DNA from 3 places in the Mesorhizobium sp. M0145 genome. Region 2 is predicted to be linked to each of the others. Evidence: predicted binding sites of a transcription regulator. Region 2 holds the regulator's gene; each other region holds the start of a gene.

Region 1 (5,081 bases), on a different contig from region 2:
CGGCAACCGCTTTGCCTTTAAAGCGCCGAATGCGCCGATCGAGTGCGAAATCCTCGACGCGGATCCCGGACGGCTGCTGCGCTATTCCTGGCGGGAGCGGCCGGCGCCCGGCGATACGCAGGTGCCGCCCGGCAGTCCCCTGGACAGCGCAATGAACGACAGCCCAGTGGACAGCATCGTCACCTTTACGCTCGACCGCACCGTTTCCGGCGGCACGCATCTGCGCATCGTCCATGATGGTTTTGCTCGGGCAGCAGTGCCGGAGATCGCGATGGCAGGCGCCGGTTGCCGGCTTTCCTTTGAAGCGCGCACTCCCAGGCACAAACAGATCGCCGCAAACACCCCGCGCCTCTTCCTGCGCGCGGCCTGAACGACAACAGTCAACGGAGACAACCGATGAGCGGCCTTGCCAATCTGGTGCCGATGGTGATCGAGCAGTCGAGCCGCGGCGAACGTGCCTTCGACATATTTTCGCGGCTGCTGCGCGAGCGCATCGTCTTCATCAACGGGGCGATCGACGACGGCACCTCGGCGCTGGTCTGCGCCCAGCTTCTGTCGTTGGAATCCGACAATCCCGACAAGGAGGTCTCGCTCTACATCAACTCGCCGGGCGGCGTGGTGACCAGCGGTTTCGCCATCTACGATACGATGCAGTATATCAGCTGCCCGGTCTCCACGGTTTGTATGGGCTTCGCCGCCTCGATGGCCTCGTTCCTTTTGATGGCCGGCACACCGGGGCGGCGCATCGCGCTACCCAACACCAGCATCGTGCTGCATCAGCCTCTCGGCGGTTTCCAGGGCCAAGCCTCCGATATCCAGCGCCATGCCGAGGGCATCCGTCGCACCAAGCGGCGCATGACCGATCTTTACGCCCGCCATTGCGGCCGCACCTACGAAGAAGTGGAACGCACGCTCGACCGCGACTTTTTCATGACCGCGCAGGAGGCCAAGGATTGGGGCCTCGTCGACCATGTTTTCGACACTCGCAAGCAGGCCGCATGAACGAGCCGGGCCGGCGGACGGAACTGAGGCGATTGAGCGCCCGCAATTTCAGCGCCATCGGTCTGGTCTTGCCGCTATCGCGGCACTATAGTCCGGCGATGACCGCCAGCCGCTCATCCAGCCTGTTATGCCTTGCCATCGCTACCGTAGCCGGCACGAACATGCTGGTGGGTATGGCACTTGCCCAAGATAATTCGACGTCTTCGCAAAAGGGCACCCTGCCCGGTGTGACCAGCGATTATCGCATCGCCGAGCCAGCGCCGCAGCCTGAGCCTGACGACGTGGCTCCAGGCAGCGGCAACGGCACCTTCAAGATTGGCGATACCGACGTTCGGATTTCCGGTAGCATCACCATCGATGTCGCTACCGGCGGGATCAGGCCCTCCAGCCGCTAAGTTCGCCTGGTGTGAACCACAAATATTGCGCTTCAAACGAACAGCCCCGCCATTGCGTTTGCAACTGACGGGGCTTCTTGGATCTGAAATCCAAATTGCCGGGAGTGTACTGCCGGCATTTTATTTCGGATGCTTCGCGGCATTCAGCCGACGATCCGACTAGCAGTCTCTGATTTTATGGGGATCAGCAGGTCCGTTTGGCGGGCAGCGAAAACGCCTGACCCTGGCCATTTATACCTGCCGCGGCTCCAGCGACACGTGGAGCCTCAACGAACAATCCGGTGGAGTCATGCCTCTGCTCTCCTTCTGTTGGTTGCGACTGTCGTCGTCGAAGCGCTCATCGCATAACCCGCGGCGTCTCGCAGGCTAGCCCCAGGCCGCGAGGCCATCGAAAGACGGCCGGCTTCGTTGACGTCTGGAGTCTGCCCCCACGGTGTAGGGACGTCAACCTTGAATAGCCGATTACCGAAAAATGTGATCGCGAGACGTTTTGGGAAGCCGGCCCCACGGGCAGCTTTTGTCAGGAGCGTGTTCGGCCTTTGTTCTTTCCGCTTGCCCGTTCGCGCGAAAGGCGGTTAAACGCTTTGGTCGAGAGTTGTGGCGTCTCTCGAAAAGGCGGCGAAATTGCCTACATAGGGGGTGGTCGGGAAAACCCGCCCATCCCACGAATTCCAGATTCTGAGGCGGCGACCGGCGATGGCCGACCATAAATATCTCTCCATTCGCGGGGCACGCGAACACAATCTGAAGAATGTCGATCTCGATCTGCCGCGTGACAGCCTGATCGTCATGACCGGCCTGTCGGGGTCGGGCAAGTCATCGCTTGCCTTCGACACCATCTACGCCGAGGGCCAGCGCCGCTATGTCGAGAGCCTTTCGGCCTATGCACGGCAATTCCTCGAAATGATGCAGAAGCCTGACGTCGACCAGATCGACGGCCTGTCGCCGGCCATCTCCATCGAGCAGAAGACCACCTCGAAGAACCCGCGCTCGACGGTCGGCACCGTCACCGAGATCTACGATTATATGCGGCTTTTGTTCGCCCGCGTCGGTGTACCCTATTCACCGGCCACCGGCCTGCCGATCGAGAGCCAGACGGTTTCGCAGATGGTCGACCGGGTGCTTGCTGTCGAGGAAGGCACCCGGCTGTTCATTCTGGCGCCGATGGTGCGCGGCCGCAAAGGCGAGTACCGCAAGGAACTGCTGGAGCTGCAGAAGAAGGGTTTTCAGCGCGTCAAAGTCGATGGCGTCTTCTATGAGATCGCCGACGTGCCGGCGCTGGACAAGAAGTACAAGCACGATATCGACGTCGTCGTCGACCGCATCGTCGTGCGCGGCGATCTGGCGACGCGGCTCGCCGATTCCATCGAGACCGCGCTGAAGCTGGCCGACGGGCTGGCGGTGGCGGAATTTGCCGACAAGCCGCTCGACGCCAGCCAGACCGGCGAGGATTCGGTCAACAAATCGAAGAACGAGACGCATGAACGCATGCTGTTCTCGGAAAAGTTCGCCTGCCCGGTGTCCGGCTTCACCATTCCCGAGATCGAGCCCAGGCTGTTCTCCTTCAACAATCCGTTCGGCGCCTGCCCGACCTGCGACGGGCTCGGCAGCCAACGCGCCATTGATGCCAGCCTGGTCGTGCCCGACGAGAATGTCTCGCTGCGCGCCGGCGCCGTCAGCCCTTGGGCGAAGTCGAGCTCGCCCTACTATGCGCAGACGCTGGAAGCGCTGGGCGTTGCCTATGGCTTCAAGCTCGGCGACAAGTTCAAGGATTTGAGCGAGGAGGCAAAGCAAGCCGTCCTGCACGGCACCGGCGAGCGCGAAATCACCTTCCATTACGATGACGGCCTGCGCTCCTACAAGACGACGAAAACCTTCGAGGGCGTCATCCCCAACCTCGAGCGCCGCTGGAAGGAAACCGAATCCGCCTGGATGCGCGAGGAGATCGAGCGCTTCATGTCGGCCACGCCCTGCCCGGCCTGCCGCGGCTATCGGCTGAAGCCCGAGGCGCTCGCGGTCAAGATCGCCGGCAAGCACATTGGCGAGGTCACCGAGCTGTCGATCCGCAAGGCCGACCAGTGGTTCACCGACCTGCCCGCTTCGCTCAACGACAAGCAGAATGAGATCGCGGTGCGCGTGCTCAAGGAAATCCGCGAGCGGCTGCGCTTCCTCAACGATGTCGGTCTCGACTATCTGACGCTGTCGCGCAACTCCGGCACGTTGTCGGGCGGCGAGAGCCAGCGCATCCGGCTGGCTTCGCAGATCGGCTCCGGCCTGACCGGCGTGCTCTATGTGCTCGACGAGCCGTCGATCGGCCTGCACCAGCGCGACAATGCCCGCCTGCTCGACACGCTGAAGCATCTGCGCGACATCGGCAACACGGTCATCGTCGTCGAGCATGACGAGGACGCCATCCTGCATGCCGACTACGTCGTCGATATCGGCCCGGCGGCCGGCATCCATGGCGGCCACATCATCGCCCAGGGCACGCCGCAGCAGATCATGGCGACGCCCGCTTCGATCACCGGTAAATATCTGTCGGGCGAGCTGGAAGTGGCGACGCCGGCAGTGCGGCGTGAGGCCAAGAAGAACCGCCGGCTGAAGGTCGTCGGCGCGCGCGGCAACAATCTGAAGAACGTCACCGCCGAAATCCCGCTCGGCACGTTTACCGCCGTCACCGGCGTATCCGGCGGCGGCAAGTCGACCTTCCTGATCGAGACCCTGTTCAAGGCGGCGTCGCGCCGCATCATGGGCTCGCGCGAGCATCCGGCCGAGCATGACCGAATCGAGGGGCTGGAATTCCTCGACAAGGTCATCGATATCGACCAGTCGCCGATCGGGCGCACCCCGCGCTCCAACCCTGCCACCTATACCGGCGCCTTCACGCCGATCCGCGACTGGTTCGCCGGCCTGCCGGAGGCCAAGGCGCGCGGCTACCAGCCGGGCCGCTTCTCGTTCAACGTCAAGGGCGGCCGCTGCGAGGCCTGCCAGGGCGACGGCGTCATCAAAATCGAGATGCACTTCCTGCCCGACGTCTACGTCACCTGCGACGTCTGCCACGGCAAGCGCTACAACCGCGAGACGCTCGACGTCCTGTTCAAGGGCAAATCAATCGCCGACGTTCTCGACATGACGGTCGAGGAAGGCGTCGATTTCTTCGCCGCCGTGCCCGGTGTGCGCGACAAGCTGGAGACGCTGAAACGGGTCGGCCTCGGCTACATCCATGTTGGCCAGCAGGCAACGACTTTGTCGGGCGGCGAGGCGCAGCGCATCAAGCTTGCCAAGGAACTGTCGCGCAAGGCGACCGGCAAGACGCTCTACATTCTCGATGAGCCAACCACCGGCCTGCATTTCCACGACGTCGCCAAGCTGCTTGAAGTGCTGCACGAGCTGGTCGACCAGGGCAACACGGTCGTTGTCATCGAGCACAATCTAGAGGTGATCAAGACCGCTGACTGGGTGCTCGATCTTGGCCCCGAAGGTGGTGACGGCGGCGGCGAGCTGGTAGCGTCCGGCACGCCTGAGGACATCGTTCGCGAAAAACGCAGCTATACCGGGCAGTTCCTGAGGGAATTGCTGGAGCGGCGCCCCGGAGGCAAGCGCGAAGCGGCGGAGTGATGGCAAAGAACGGTCTCATCACGGTCCAAAGCCGCTTCGGCGTGGCCGAAACGATCGATCGCCTGG
Region 2 (5,081 bases):
GAAGTGGGTTTGCGGACTTTCGCGCGTTGCGCGTTCATGTAGCATAGGAGGTCGAGGGCGCAAGGGGCAGACCCGATGGCTGTGCGAGGCCGTGGTGCGGGCGAGGGCGAGGACGTTGGCAGCGGCGTCAGCGAACGCTTGCTGTTTGCCGCTCCCCCGCCTGTCCTGCCGGCACCGGCATTGCTACCCGCTCGGCGCTTCGATGCTCCGTCGCTGCCGGCCAGCGACCCAGCAACGGTTCTCGTGCCCGCGGGCGAGCCCATCGTACGCCTGCCCAGGCGTTTCCGCCTCCCGTCACCGTCCCGTATCCGCAACAGCGTAACCTCGGCAGCCGGCCTGGAACTCGACCGCGGCATCGCCTTCCTGCTGGTGCCGGTGTTCCTCGCATGCGGGGTGGTCGTATATTTCGGGCTGTCGGTGGAGCCGGCCTTTCCACAGCCGATCGCAATCGCGCTCCTCGCGGCCCTTTGTGCCGTCGTCTCGCGGTCATGGCCCAGGACGCGCCTGTGCTTCATGGTGGCGCTGCTCTGCGCGCTTGGCGTACTTGCCGCCAAGTTCGAGACATGGCGTGTCGGAACGCATATGCTCGGTTCCGAAATCTCGACGCGGCTGACGGGTCGCGTCGTATCGTACGAGCCCATGGCGAGCGGCCGCATCAGGCTGACAATCGATGTGACCTCAACCGCCAGGCCGACACTGCGCTACATGCCGGAACGGGTCCGCGTTTCGGCGATGAAGATACCGGCTGAGCTGACCGCCGGTTCCGAGATCACCGGCTATGTGCGGCTGCTGCCGCCGACCGGCCCGGTGCGGCCCGACAGCTATGATTTCTCCTTCGACAGCTATTTCGCCGGTATCGGCGGCAGCGGCTTTTTTCTCGGCAATCCGAAAGTCGTGTCGTCGGGCAGCATGCCGCTTGCCGCGCAGCTTTCTTCCGCGATCGAAGACGCGCGCGAATCCATCGCCGACCATATCCGCAGCCGCATCGGCGGTGCCGAGGGCGAGATTGCTGCTGCGCTGATCGTCGGCGTGCGCGCCGGCATTCCCGAGGAGATCAACGAAGCGATGCGGCGCACCGGCATCTACCACATCATCTCCATCTCGGGGCTGCATATGGCGTTGGTCGCCGGCACCATCATGGCGCTGCTGCGGGGTGCCTTTGCGCTGTTTCCCGATTTCTCATCGCGACGGCCGGTCAAGAAATATGCCGCGGCCGCCGCGCTTTTTTCGATTGCGGCCTACCTCGTCTTTTCCGGCATTGTCGTGGCGGCCGAACGCAGCTTCATCATGCTGGCGGTGATGCTTATCGCCGTGCTGTTCGACCGGGCCGCGCTCACCATGCGCAACCTGGCGATCTCGGCCATCGCGGTCATCCTGGTGTCGCCGCACGAGGTGGTCGGTCCGAGTTTCCAGATGTCCTTCGCCGCGACGGCGGCCCTTGTCGGCGCCTATGCAGGCTGGTCCGATTACCGCGCCGGCAGGGCCACCACGCCGCCGCCGCGGCTGTCGCCGCTACGCTTTGCCACTCGAAAGGTCCTGCTGGGCATGTGCGGTCTGGCGATGACCTCGATCATTGCAGGGAGCGCCACGGCGCTTTTCGCCATATGGCATTTCCAGCGCGTGGCGCCGCTCAGCCTGTTCGCCAATCTGGCCATCATGCCCATCGTCTCACTGGTCGTCATGCCCTTCGCCGTTCTCAGCGCGCTGGCGATGCCGTTCGGTGCGGATGGCCCTTTCCTCTATGTCATGGGCAAGGGGCTGACGGCGATGATCGCCCTGTCCGGGTGGATATCGGAGCGCTCGCCGATCGATGCGGTCGGGCTGATTTCGCTGAGATCCGTCCTTCTGGTGACGATCGCCCTCGTCATTGCCAGCATGGCGACGACCTGGTTGCGGCTGGCGGCACTTCCTTTTGCGCTCGCCGGCTTGCTGACGACAACGCAGACACGCATACCCGACGTATTGGTCTCGGAGGACGCACGGCTGGTCGCGCTGCCGATCGGCAGCGGTGAACTCGCGGTCAACCGGGCACGCCCGAATGAGTTCACCATCGACAACTGGAAACGCGCGCTCACATCAGAGGCTATCGTCGCGCCGGAAACACCTGGAAAGAACGACCCGCAATTCGACATTGCCGATCCGGCCGACCTACCGCCGGGCATGCCGTTCATTTGCACGGACGGCCTCTGCCTTGCCAGACATCCATCCGGCGCGATCATCGCGCAAGCCAAGGACCGCGATACTGCGCGGCCAGCCTGCGCCTTTGCCAGCTTGATCGTCATCGACGACGCCACCGCCCATAACCCCTGCTACTACGACCGGCTGGTCCTCGTCGTCACCAAACGGCAACTGGCGCACGCGGGAAGTGCCGCCGTCTACTTCGATCCACAAGCGGCAACGCGCGCCGAAATCCGTTTCGCGGTCGAAAAATCATACCGGCCCTGGCACGTGCAGCGGAAATTTTCACGCGCGGCACGGGGCCTGCCGCCATACCGCAGGGCCGACAACCCCAAAGCCGGTGCCAAGGGCGGAGCTCAGTAGCGGCGGATCAGTCCGACGAGCTTGCCCTGCACCTTGACCCTGTCTGGTCCGAAGATGCGCGTCTCGTAGGCCGGATTGGCGGCTTCCAGGGCGATCGAGGCGCCCTTGCGGCGGAACCGCTTCAGCGTCGCTTCCTCCTCGTCGACCAGTGCCACCACGATCTCACCGGGGCTCGCCGTATCGGCATTGCGGATGATCACCGTGTCGCCGTCGAAAATGCCGGCCTCGATCATCGAATCGCCTTTGACCTCGAGCGCATAATGCTCGCCGCCCATGATCATATCCGGCGGCACCGAAATCGAATGCGTCTGGTGCTGGATGGCGTCGATCGGCACACCGGCGGCGATGCGGCCCATCACCGGGATCGAAACGGCGGCGACGACATCGTCGTCATTGCCGGCTGCAGGGACGCGCGACGATGTCGGCTTGCCCTGCCGAGGGGCGCCTTGCCCAAGACTACCCTGGATGACACTCGGCGAGAACTTGCGTGCCGCATTGAGGCCGGGGGCGATCGAGTCAGGCAGGCGCAGCACCTCCAGCGCACGGGCCCGGTTGGGCAAACGGCGAATGAAGCCGCGCTCCTCCAGCGCCGTAATCAGCCGATGGATTCCCGATTTGGAAGCCAGGTCGAGCGCCTCCTTCATCTCGTCGAAGGAGGGCGGAATACCGCTTTCCTTCAATCTTTCGTGGATGAACATAAGCAGTTCGTGTTGTTTGCGTGTCAGCATAGCGACCCCCAACAGAATCAGAAAAACAAACCCAGAACAAACACTATCTGTTCCAGTTGTGTTCCGCAACTGTTTAAAGTTTAATGAATGCGTTAAGGCTTGGGAAACAAACGACGTCCCCTACCGGCGTACCGCATTTTCACCGCCGCGAGCCTCATCGCCTTGATTCTGCTTTCGTTTGCGCCCTTCTGGCCTCCTAGAAGGCGGCACTGGCATCGGCCGTCGGTCGGCAAAGGGCACGGAAGTGAACCCCTATCGACTGTGCGGTTTGGTCAATGCACCGTGAACGAAACGAACTCAAAACGCCAACCTCGCGGTTAAGTCCCGGTTTCCACCGCCTGGTCAGGCTGCTTCTCGCCGGTGGAGCCTTGCTGCGCATAACCAGGTAATGGAAGAACAGTCGATGCGTGTCCGGCGTTGCGTTGGATCTTGGGGGAGCAGACAAATCATGACAGGAATTCCCGATCTCGCGGCCATAAAGGCGATGGATGCCGCGGATCCGCTGCGCGCAATGCGCGACCGCTTTGTGTTGCCGCAAGGAGTGATCTATCTCGACGGCAATTCGCTAGGAGCTGCTTCACGTGCCGCTTTCGATGAACTGCACAAGGCCGCGACCGAAGAATGGTCGCATGATCTCATCCGCGCATGGAACACGGCCGGCTGGTTCAACATGCCGCTTGAACTTGGCGACCAGCTCGGGCGCCTGATCGGTGCCGCGGCCGGCCAGACAGTGGTCTGCGACACGACATCGGTCAACATCTACAAGCTGCTGCACGCCGCCATGGCAATGCGACCGGAGCGGCAGGTCATCGTCGCCGAGGGCGATAGTTTTCCGACGGACCTCTACATAGCTGAGGGTGTGGTTTCGACGCGAAAAGATACGCTGCTGCGCCTCTCGGGGGTCGACGCGCCGACCGTCGAAGAGCTGATCGACGAACGCACCGCCGTGGTGCTGGTCAACCACGTCAACTACAAGTCGGGCGAACTGCGCGACATGCCGGCGCTGACGCGCAGGGCTCAGGAAGCCGGGGCGATGATCGTCTGGGATCTCTGCCACACCGCCGGCGCGATGCCAGTCGAGCTCGACAAGGCAAACGCCGATTTTGCCGTTGGCTGCACCTACAAATATCTGAATGGCGGCCCGGGCGCGCCTGCCTTCATCTATGCGGCTGAGCGGCATCTTTCCGACATCCAGCAGCCGCTCACCGGCTGGTGGGGCCATGCACGGCCCTTCGCCTTCGAGCCAGGCTATGCGGCCGGCACCGGCATCCGCCGGTTTCTGTGCGGCACGCAGCCGGTCCTGTCGATGCGCACGCTGAAGGGCGCGCTCGACATCTGGAACGATGTCGACATGACGGCGGTGCGCAAGAAGAGCATCGCGCTGGCGGATCTGTTCATCGAGCTTGTCGAGGCAAAGTGCGGCACTTACGGGCTCACGCTCGAAAGCACGCGCGATGGGGAAAAACGCGGCAGCCAGATCTCATTCATGCATGAGCATGGCTACCAGGTCATGCGCGCGCTGATCGAACGTGGCGTGATCGGCGATTTTCGCGCGCCATCGACCATGCGCTTCGGCTTCACCCCGCTCTATGTCGGCTATGCCGATGTCTGGCAGGCCGTCAAATTGCTTGAGGACATCCTGCGCACCGGTGCGTGGAAGGATGCGCGCTTCGCCATCAAAGCAGCTGTCACTTGAGATTGATGCGAGAGCTGGAATCGTGAGGCTGGCGACGACGCGCCGCGCGATGCTCACGGCTACGTTGCAAGGCCATATTGCCAGGGAGGCGCAGGGTGTTCGAACGTCACATTGCC
Region 3 (5,081 bases), on a different contig from region 2:
CCAAAACTTTTTGCAGAACCTTCAGCACACTATCTCGCCAACCGAGCGGGGACACCCTAATTGGTGGTGACTTGCGTCACCGCCACGCCGGTTATCCTGCCGTTCCCGGCTGTGTAGGTGAGCGTCTGCGTGACCGTGGCGTCCTTCTGGTCGGGAGACGAAGCAGGATAAGAGGCGGCGAAGCCGAAATGGCCGTAACGATCGGGCTTGGCGGCGCCAAATTTCGCGGCCACGTCGCTCAGCGGCGCTCCGACGCCGGGTGTATCGAGTTCAATAGCTGTCAGGCTGGCAGGCGCGCTGGCGCATCCTTCCGGCACCTTGCCTTCCGGGTTCGGCTGCAGGGCGACGGACAGGACACCGTGGTCGGAGCCGCCCATCTCGCCGGATACGAACCAGAAGATCGACGGCGATCCGCCGGCGTCGGGGCCGGCATAGCAAAGCCAGTGGCGTGAATCTCCGGCGTCACCTTCATCGTGCATCGCTCCGCCGAAGGCTTTTTCGACATCGGCAAGCGTGGTTTCCTCAAGCTTTATCTCCAGCGGCCCAGCCTTGACCTGTTTGAATAGCGGGCTGGCCAGCGGCGAGTTGATATCGCCCAGGGATGGAATCGCCCGGTCCGGGTTGAGCGGCTTGGCCAGCGTCGTTGCATTGGTCACCAGTCCGGCAACGATGAGTGCGAAATATCCGGCGTTCTGTCCCATGCCGATCTCCTGTCGTTCGAAATGAAGGTGCGGAAGGATTTGCGGGCGGGTGCTACCCTGTCTGGCTGATGCCCAAACCGGTGCACGACCAACTGGACCGAAGATAAATTCACAAGTCCGCAGCCTTCAACGTCATTCCGCCGACTTGGCAACCAAAGTGTAATCGAGGCTCACAATTCCTTTTCGGCCAGCTCGCGAAAGGCGTCGGGAACCGACCGCTGTAGCCCGAGCGCGACCGAGGCGTAGCCCACCGCCTCCCAGCCGAAGCGGTCGCGGATCTTGTCGACGGCGCGATCCGCGGTCCAGCGCGCCGCGCCCTTGCTGGTGCCGGGGCGGCGGCGGTCGTCGTCGAGCCCGAGCGGCAGTTCCAGTTGCAGGCCGGCATGCTGCTCCAGATGCGATACGGCGATCGCCAGCAGCGAGATTGTCTTTTCGTGCGGATGGTCGATGAGCACCTTGCGCACCAGCGCCTCGGCGATCTCGGCCAGCATGGCGGTTGCCGATATCGGCTGGTCGAGCGTGATCGAGCGCGTCACCGAGCGCAAATCGGCAAAGCGGACGCGAACCGTCACCGTGCGGCCGGGCCGGGATTTCGCCCGCAATCTTGTGGCGACCCTGTCGGCCAGATGCAGCAAAGCCGGCACGAAGACCTGCTCCTCGGCCGGTTTTCGGCCAAGCGCCGACTGCGCACCCGCCGAGCGCGCCCGGCGCTGCGTCTCGAGCTTGCGCGGATCGCGGTTCCACGCCAGCGCGTTGAGTTTCTCTCCCGCCGCCGGCCCGAGCAGGCGCTCAAGCGCCCCACCATTGGTCTTCGCCAGCTCGCCGATGGTGTTGACGCCGATGCCGGCCAGCCGCTGCCTGGTGACCGGGCCGACGCCCCACATCAGCTCGACCGGCAGGTGGTGCAGGAACTCCAGCTCGTGGCGCGGATCGACCACCACCAGCCCGTCCGGTTTTGCGACCTGTGAGGCGATCTTGGCCAGATGCTTGGTGCGGGCTACGCCGACCGAGATCGGCAGGCCAAGCTCGGTCCGCACGCGGCGGCGGATCTTGCCGGCGATCTCGGCCGGCGAGCCGAACAAATGGGTGCAGCCGGCGACGTCGGCAAAGGCCTCGTCGATCGAAATCCGCTCGACCACCGGCGTGAAATCGCCGAGCACCTTGATTGCCGCATCGCCCAGCCGCTGATAGTCCTTAAAATGGCCGCCGACGAAGATGAGTTGCGGGCAGAGTTCCCGCGCCCGCCGTCCCGGCATACCGCCGCGCACGCCGAACGCCTTGGCTTCATAGGATGCGGCAAGCACTACCCCGCCGCCGACGGCAATCGGCTTGCCGCGCAAGGCCGGGTCGAGCAACTGTTCGACCGAGGCATAGAAGGCATCCAGATCCGCGTGGAGGATGTTGGCTTCCATCCGGCCCGTTCGCCCGCGGCGGTTCGAACGCCGCATTGTGTCGAGTTGTGATGAGAACATAAAGAGAACATTGTGGGTGGATTGTCAAGCAGCGCGGAGGCTGCCGCAGATGACGAGCGCACGGCAATGTTCAGCCGCGCAGCCGATCGCGGGCCTGCATCAGCGCGAATCCCAACAGGTTCTCGCCGCGCCACAGCAGCGGGTTCACTGCCCTCTCGTCATCCGCCGCAAGGCCGATACCCCACACCCGGTCGACAGGGCTCGCCTCGACCAGCACCCGGTCATGCGTCGACAACAGATATTCGCGCAGCGCCGCGTTCTGACGGAACTTCTGAAAGCTCCCTTCAGTCACGATGCGATATTTGTCTGCATCCCATTTGGTGCCATCGAAGCCGCTCACCTGGCGGCCAAGCTGCTTTGCCTGCTTGGGGCTCGCCGCCCTGAGGATTTGTGTTGCTGTCGGAGCATCACCGAACAGTCGTGCCTTCTCGGCCATCATCCAGTGTTCGGCAGTCGGATAGCTCAGGCCATCGACGGTAAAGGGCGCATGCCACCACTGGCTGAAGCACGACGTGGTTATGCGGCCGTCCTTAGACGGCTGATGGCCCCAGAAGAACAGGAACTTCTGCCGGGGCTTTGCGCGAAAGGTTTTCTCAAGCCAGGTTCGGTCGTAAATCATGGGCGGATGGAGCAGGGCGAACGGCCGGCTTGTCAATGCTCCATCCAGAGTGGATAGCGAAGATGAGCGGTCGGCGCTGAATGCGATGAAATGCTGATCTACAGCGCCATCTTGTAGCCGAGATGACTGGCGGTGAAGCCGAGGCGCTCGTAAAAAGCGTGCGCCTCCCATCGACCTTTGTCCGTGGTGAGCTGGACGAAGCTGCAATTGCGCGAACGGCATGTTTCAATCGCCCATTCGATCATCAACTTGCCGACGCCGCGAGAGCGCCATTGCCAGGCGACGCGAACGCCTTCGATCTGGCCGCGCCAGGCGCCTTTTCTCGAAATGCCTGGAAGGAAGCTGAGCTGCAGCGTTCCGACCACTTGCCCGGCGTTGACGGCGACGGCCAGCAACTGGTTGGGATCGGTATCGATTGCGCTAAAGGCATCGAGATAGGATGGCGCAAGCGGCGTGGACGGGTCTTCCCGGTCTGCGCCGAGCACATCGTCGGCAAGCATTGCAACGATCGCCGGCAGGTCGGGCGCCTGCGCGCGACGGAATTCGATCTCGCTCATCGCGCGGAGACATACGGCGCGGTGTCAGCGATCGCAATATCCGTTTTGACTTGCAAGGGAGGCCCGCGCGCCTTCAGGTGGCCTCGAGCGCCCAGAGGCGGTGGCCGTAGCGGCGGAAGAAGCGGGCGAACAGGCGCTGCTGCCTGGCGCGGGTGAGGTCGGCGGCGCGCCTTTCCTGTCGCCAGTGCGGCATGTTGCGGAACATCGACACGAAGCGGGCAGCGTCCTCGATCGCTTCCTCGGCCGACTGCGCCGGGCGGATCGCCGCCAGGAACAAAGCGCGGCTCGGCTTCATCCGGTCGATCGCCGCCTTGCGCTGGCGATGGCCCTGGCGCGCCGTGCGGATGCCGTCCTGGCGGATGGCTGCGAAGGCAGCAAGCATGGCCGGGCTGTCGCCGGCATAACCGCAGGCCTGGGCGAACTGGGCGAGGTCCATCGTCACTCCCTTGCTTGCCGGCCGACGGAGCGGCCGCGGTTCTGTTGCTCGCGCCGATTCCAGCCTGCACGAGATAGAAGCATAACTCAAGTATCTGAACAAGTGAAACTTTCACGTTGGTGCAAGCGGAACCGACTCGACTCCGCCCCGAAAACCGATAATGATGTGAACAAAGCAGGAACAATGATGGGGATGGCTATGGCATTAGCGGGCAGGGAAGCGACGATCGCGGATGTTGTCTCGATTGCCGTCGAGTGCATCGATTGCGGCCGCAACAGGTGGTGGAAACCGGCCGAGCTCAAGCGGCATGGGGTGAGGCCGGAGACACCGCTGGCCGCACTTTCGGGGCGCCTGATCTGCAAGGCCTGTCGGGCCGACGGCCTGCCGGGCGCCGCCGTCTCGATCCAGGCCGCCTTCATCGACGACCGGCAACGGACCCGCGCCGAGGCGCGCCTGCTCAACGGTCGAGAGCTGCAGTCGAGGCGGGCTTGAGGGGGCGGGCGTGCTGCTCTTCCCTTCTCCCCTTGTGGGAGAAGGTGGCCGAGCGAAGCTCGGTCGGATGAGGGGTGTTGGACGGATCGCTACCTTGATGGCGTAAGTGCATAAAAATCGCTTCTACATTTCCTCCGCCGCGTTCCTTCCAGCACCCCTCATCCGGCTCGGCGCTGTGCGCCGATCCACCTTCTCCCACAAGGGGAGAAGGCAACAAGCCCTCAATACCCCAGCAATTCCTTGAGCGGGATGACGCGGAAGACGTTCTTGATGGCGTAGCGGTTGAAGGACAGCGTCTTGGGCGGGTTGTACTGTTCGACGATCAGCTCGGCGGCGGTGCGCTTGACCAGCTTCTTGATGAAAGCCTTGCCGTTTTGCTCGTTCTCCTCGGGCAGCGTCTCGATCACCACATGGTCGCCGGGCAACGCTTCGCGGCCGCCGCAATAGATCATCTCGCCGGGCTCGTAGCGCGGCACCATCGAATCGCTCAGCACGTGCAGCGCAAACACGTTGCGCAGATGCCGGATCCCCGGCGGCCGCTGGACATAGCCGGCCGGCTGGCCGTTGAAGGTGAAGTCGCCATCGTCGCCGCCGACGGCGGTGCCGAGAAGCTGGATGTCCATCGGCCCGGCGGGCAGGGGGCCGGAATCGGTGACGATCTCGGCATCGGCAACCGGCCCGGCATCTTCGAGGAAGACGACCTCGCCCTTGCCGAGCGCCACCGGGTCGACGCGCAGGAACGCGGCGGTCTTCAAAAGGTTCTCGGTCTTGGGCAGGTTGCGCCCGGTTTCCCAATTGCCGACG

Evidence for each region. Region 2 encodes LexA, which represses DNA repair genes until DNA is damaged. Its sites were predicted from a motif close to TGTTCNNNNTGTGTTCNG; they were not measured.
Region 1: the regulator LexA is predicted to act here: its motif matches at 1,927-1,944, upstream of uvrA (excinuclease ABC subunit UvrA).
Region 3: the regulator LexA is predicted to act here: its motif matches at 2,166-2,183, upstream of dinB (DNA polymerase IV).

The regions. Positions count from the first base shown of each region.
Region 1 covers NZ_JAMYTK010000014.1:64,468-69,548, forward strand. Annotated here, with positions in the region: gene NKJ28_RS20245 (SRPBCC family protein) at 1-370, shown strand, start outside; gene NKJ28_RS20250 (ATP-dependent Clp protease proteolytic subunit) at 397-1,002, shown strand; gene NKJ28_RS20255 (hypothetical protein) at 1,035-1,397, shown strand; gene uvrA (excinuclease ABC subunit UvrA) at 2,094-5,015, shown strand; gene NKJ28_RS20265 (DUF302 domain-containing protein) at 5,015-5,081, shown strand, end outside.
Region 2 covers NZ_JAMYTK010000013.1:159,904-164,984, reverse strand. Annotated here, with positions in the region: gene NKJ28_RS19820 (ComEC/Rec2 family competence protein) at 76-2,541, shown strand; gene lexA (transcriptional repressor LexA) at 2,535-3,269, opposite strand; gene kynU (kynureninase) at 3,718-4,965, shown strand; gene NKJ28_RS19805 (hormone-sensitive lipase) at 5,061-5,081, shown strand, end outside.
Region 3 covers NZ_JAMYTK010000033.1:101-5,181, forward strand. Annotated here, with positions in the region: gene NKJ28_RS29385 (hypothetical protein) at 57-701, opposite strand; gene dinB (DNA polymerase IV) at 872-2,113, opposite strand; gene ybiA (riboflavin biosynthesis intermediates N-glycosidase) at 2,244-2,963, opposite strand; gene NKJ28_RS29400 (GNAT family N-acetyltransferase) at 2,891-3,349, opposite strand; gene NKJ28_RS29405 (hypothetical protein) at 3,423-3,785, opposite strand; gene NKJ28_RS29410 (hypothetical protein) at 3,978-4,277, shown strand; gene NKJ28_RS29415 (XRE family transcriptional regulator) at 4,499-5,081, opposite strand, start outside.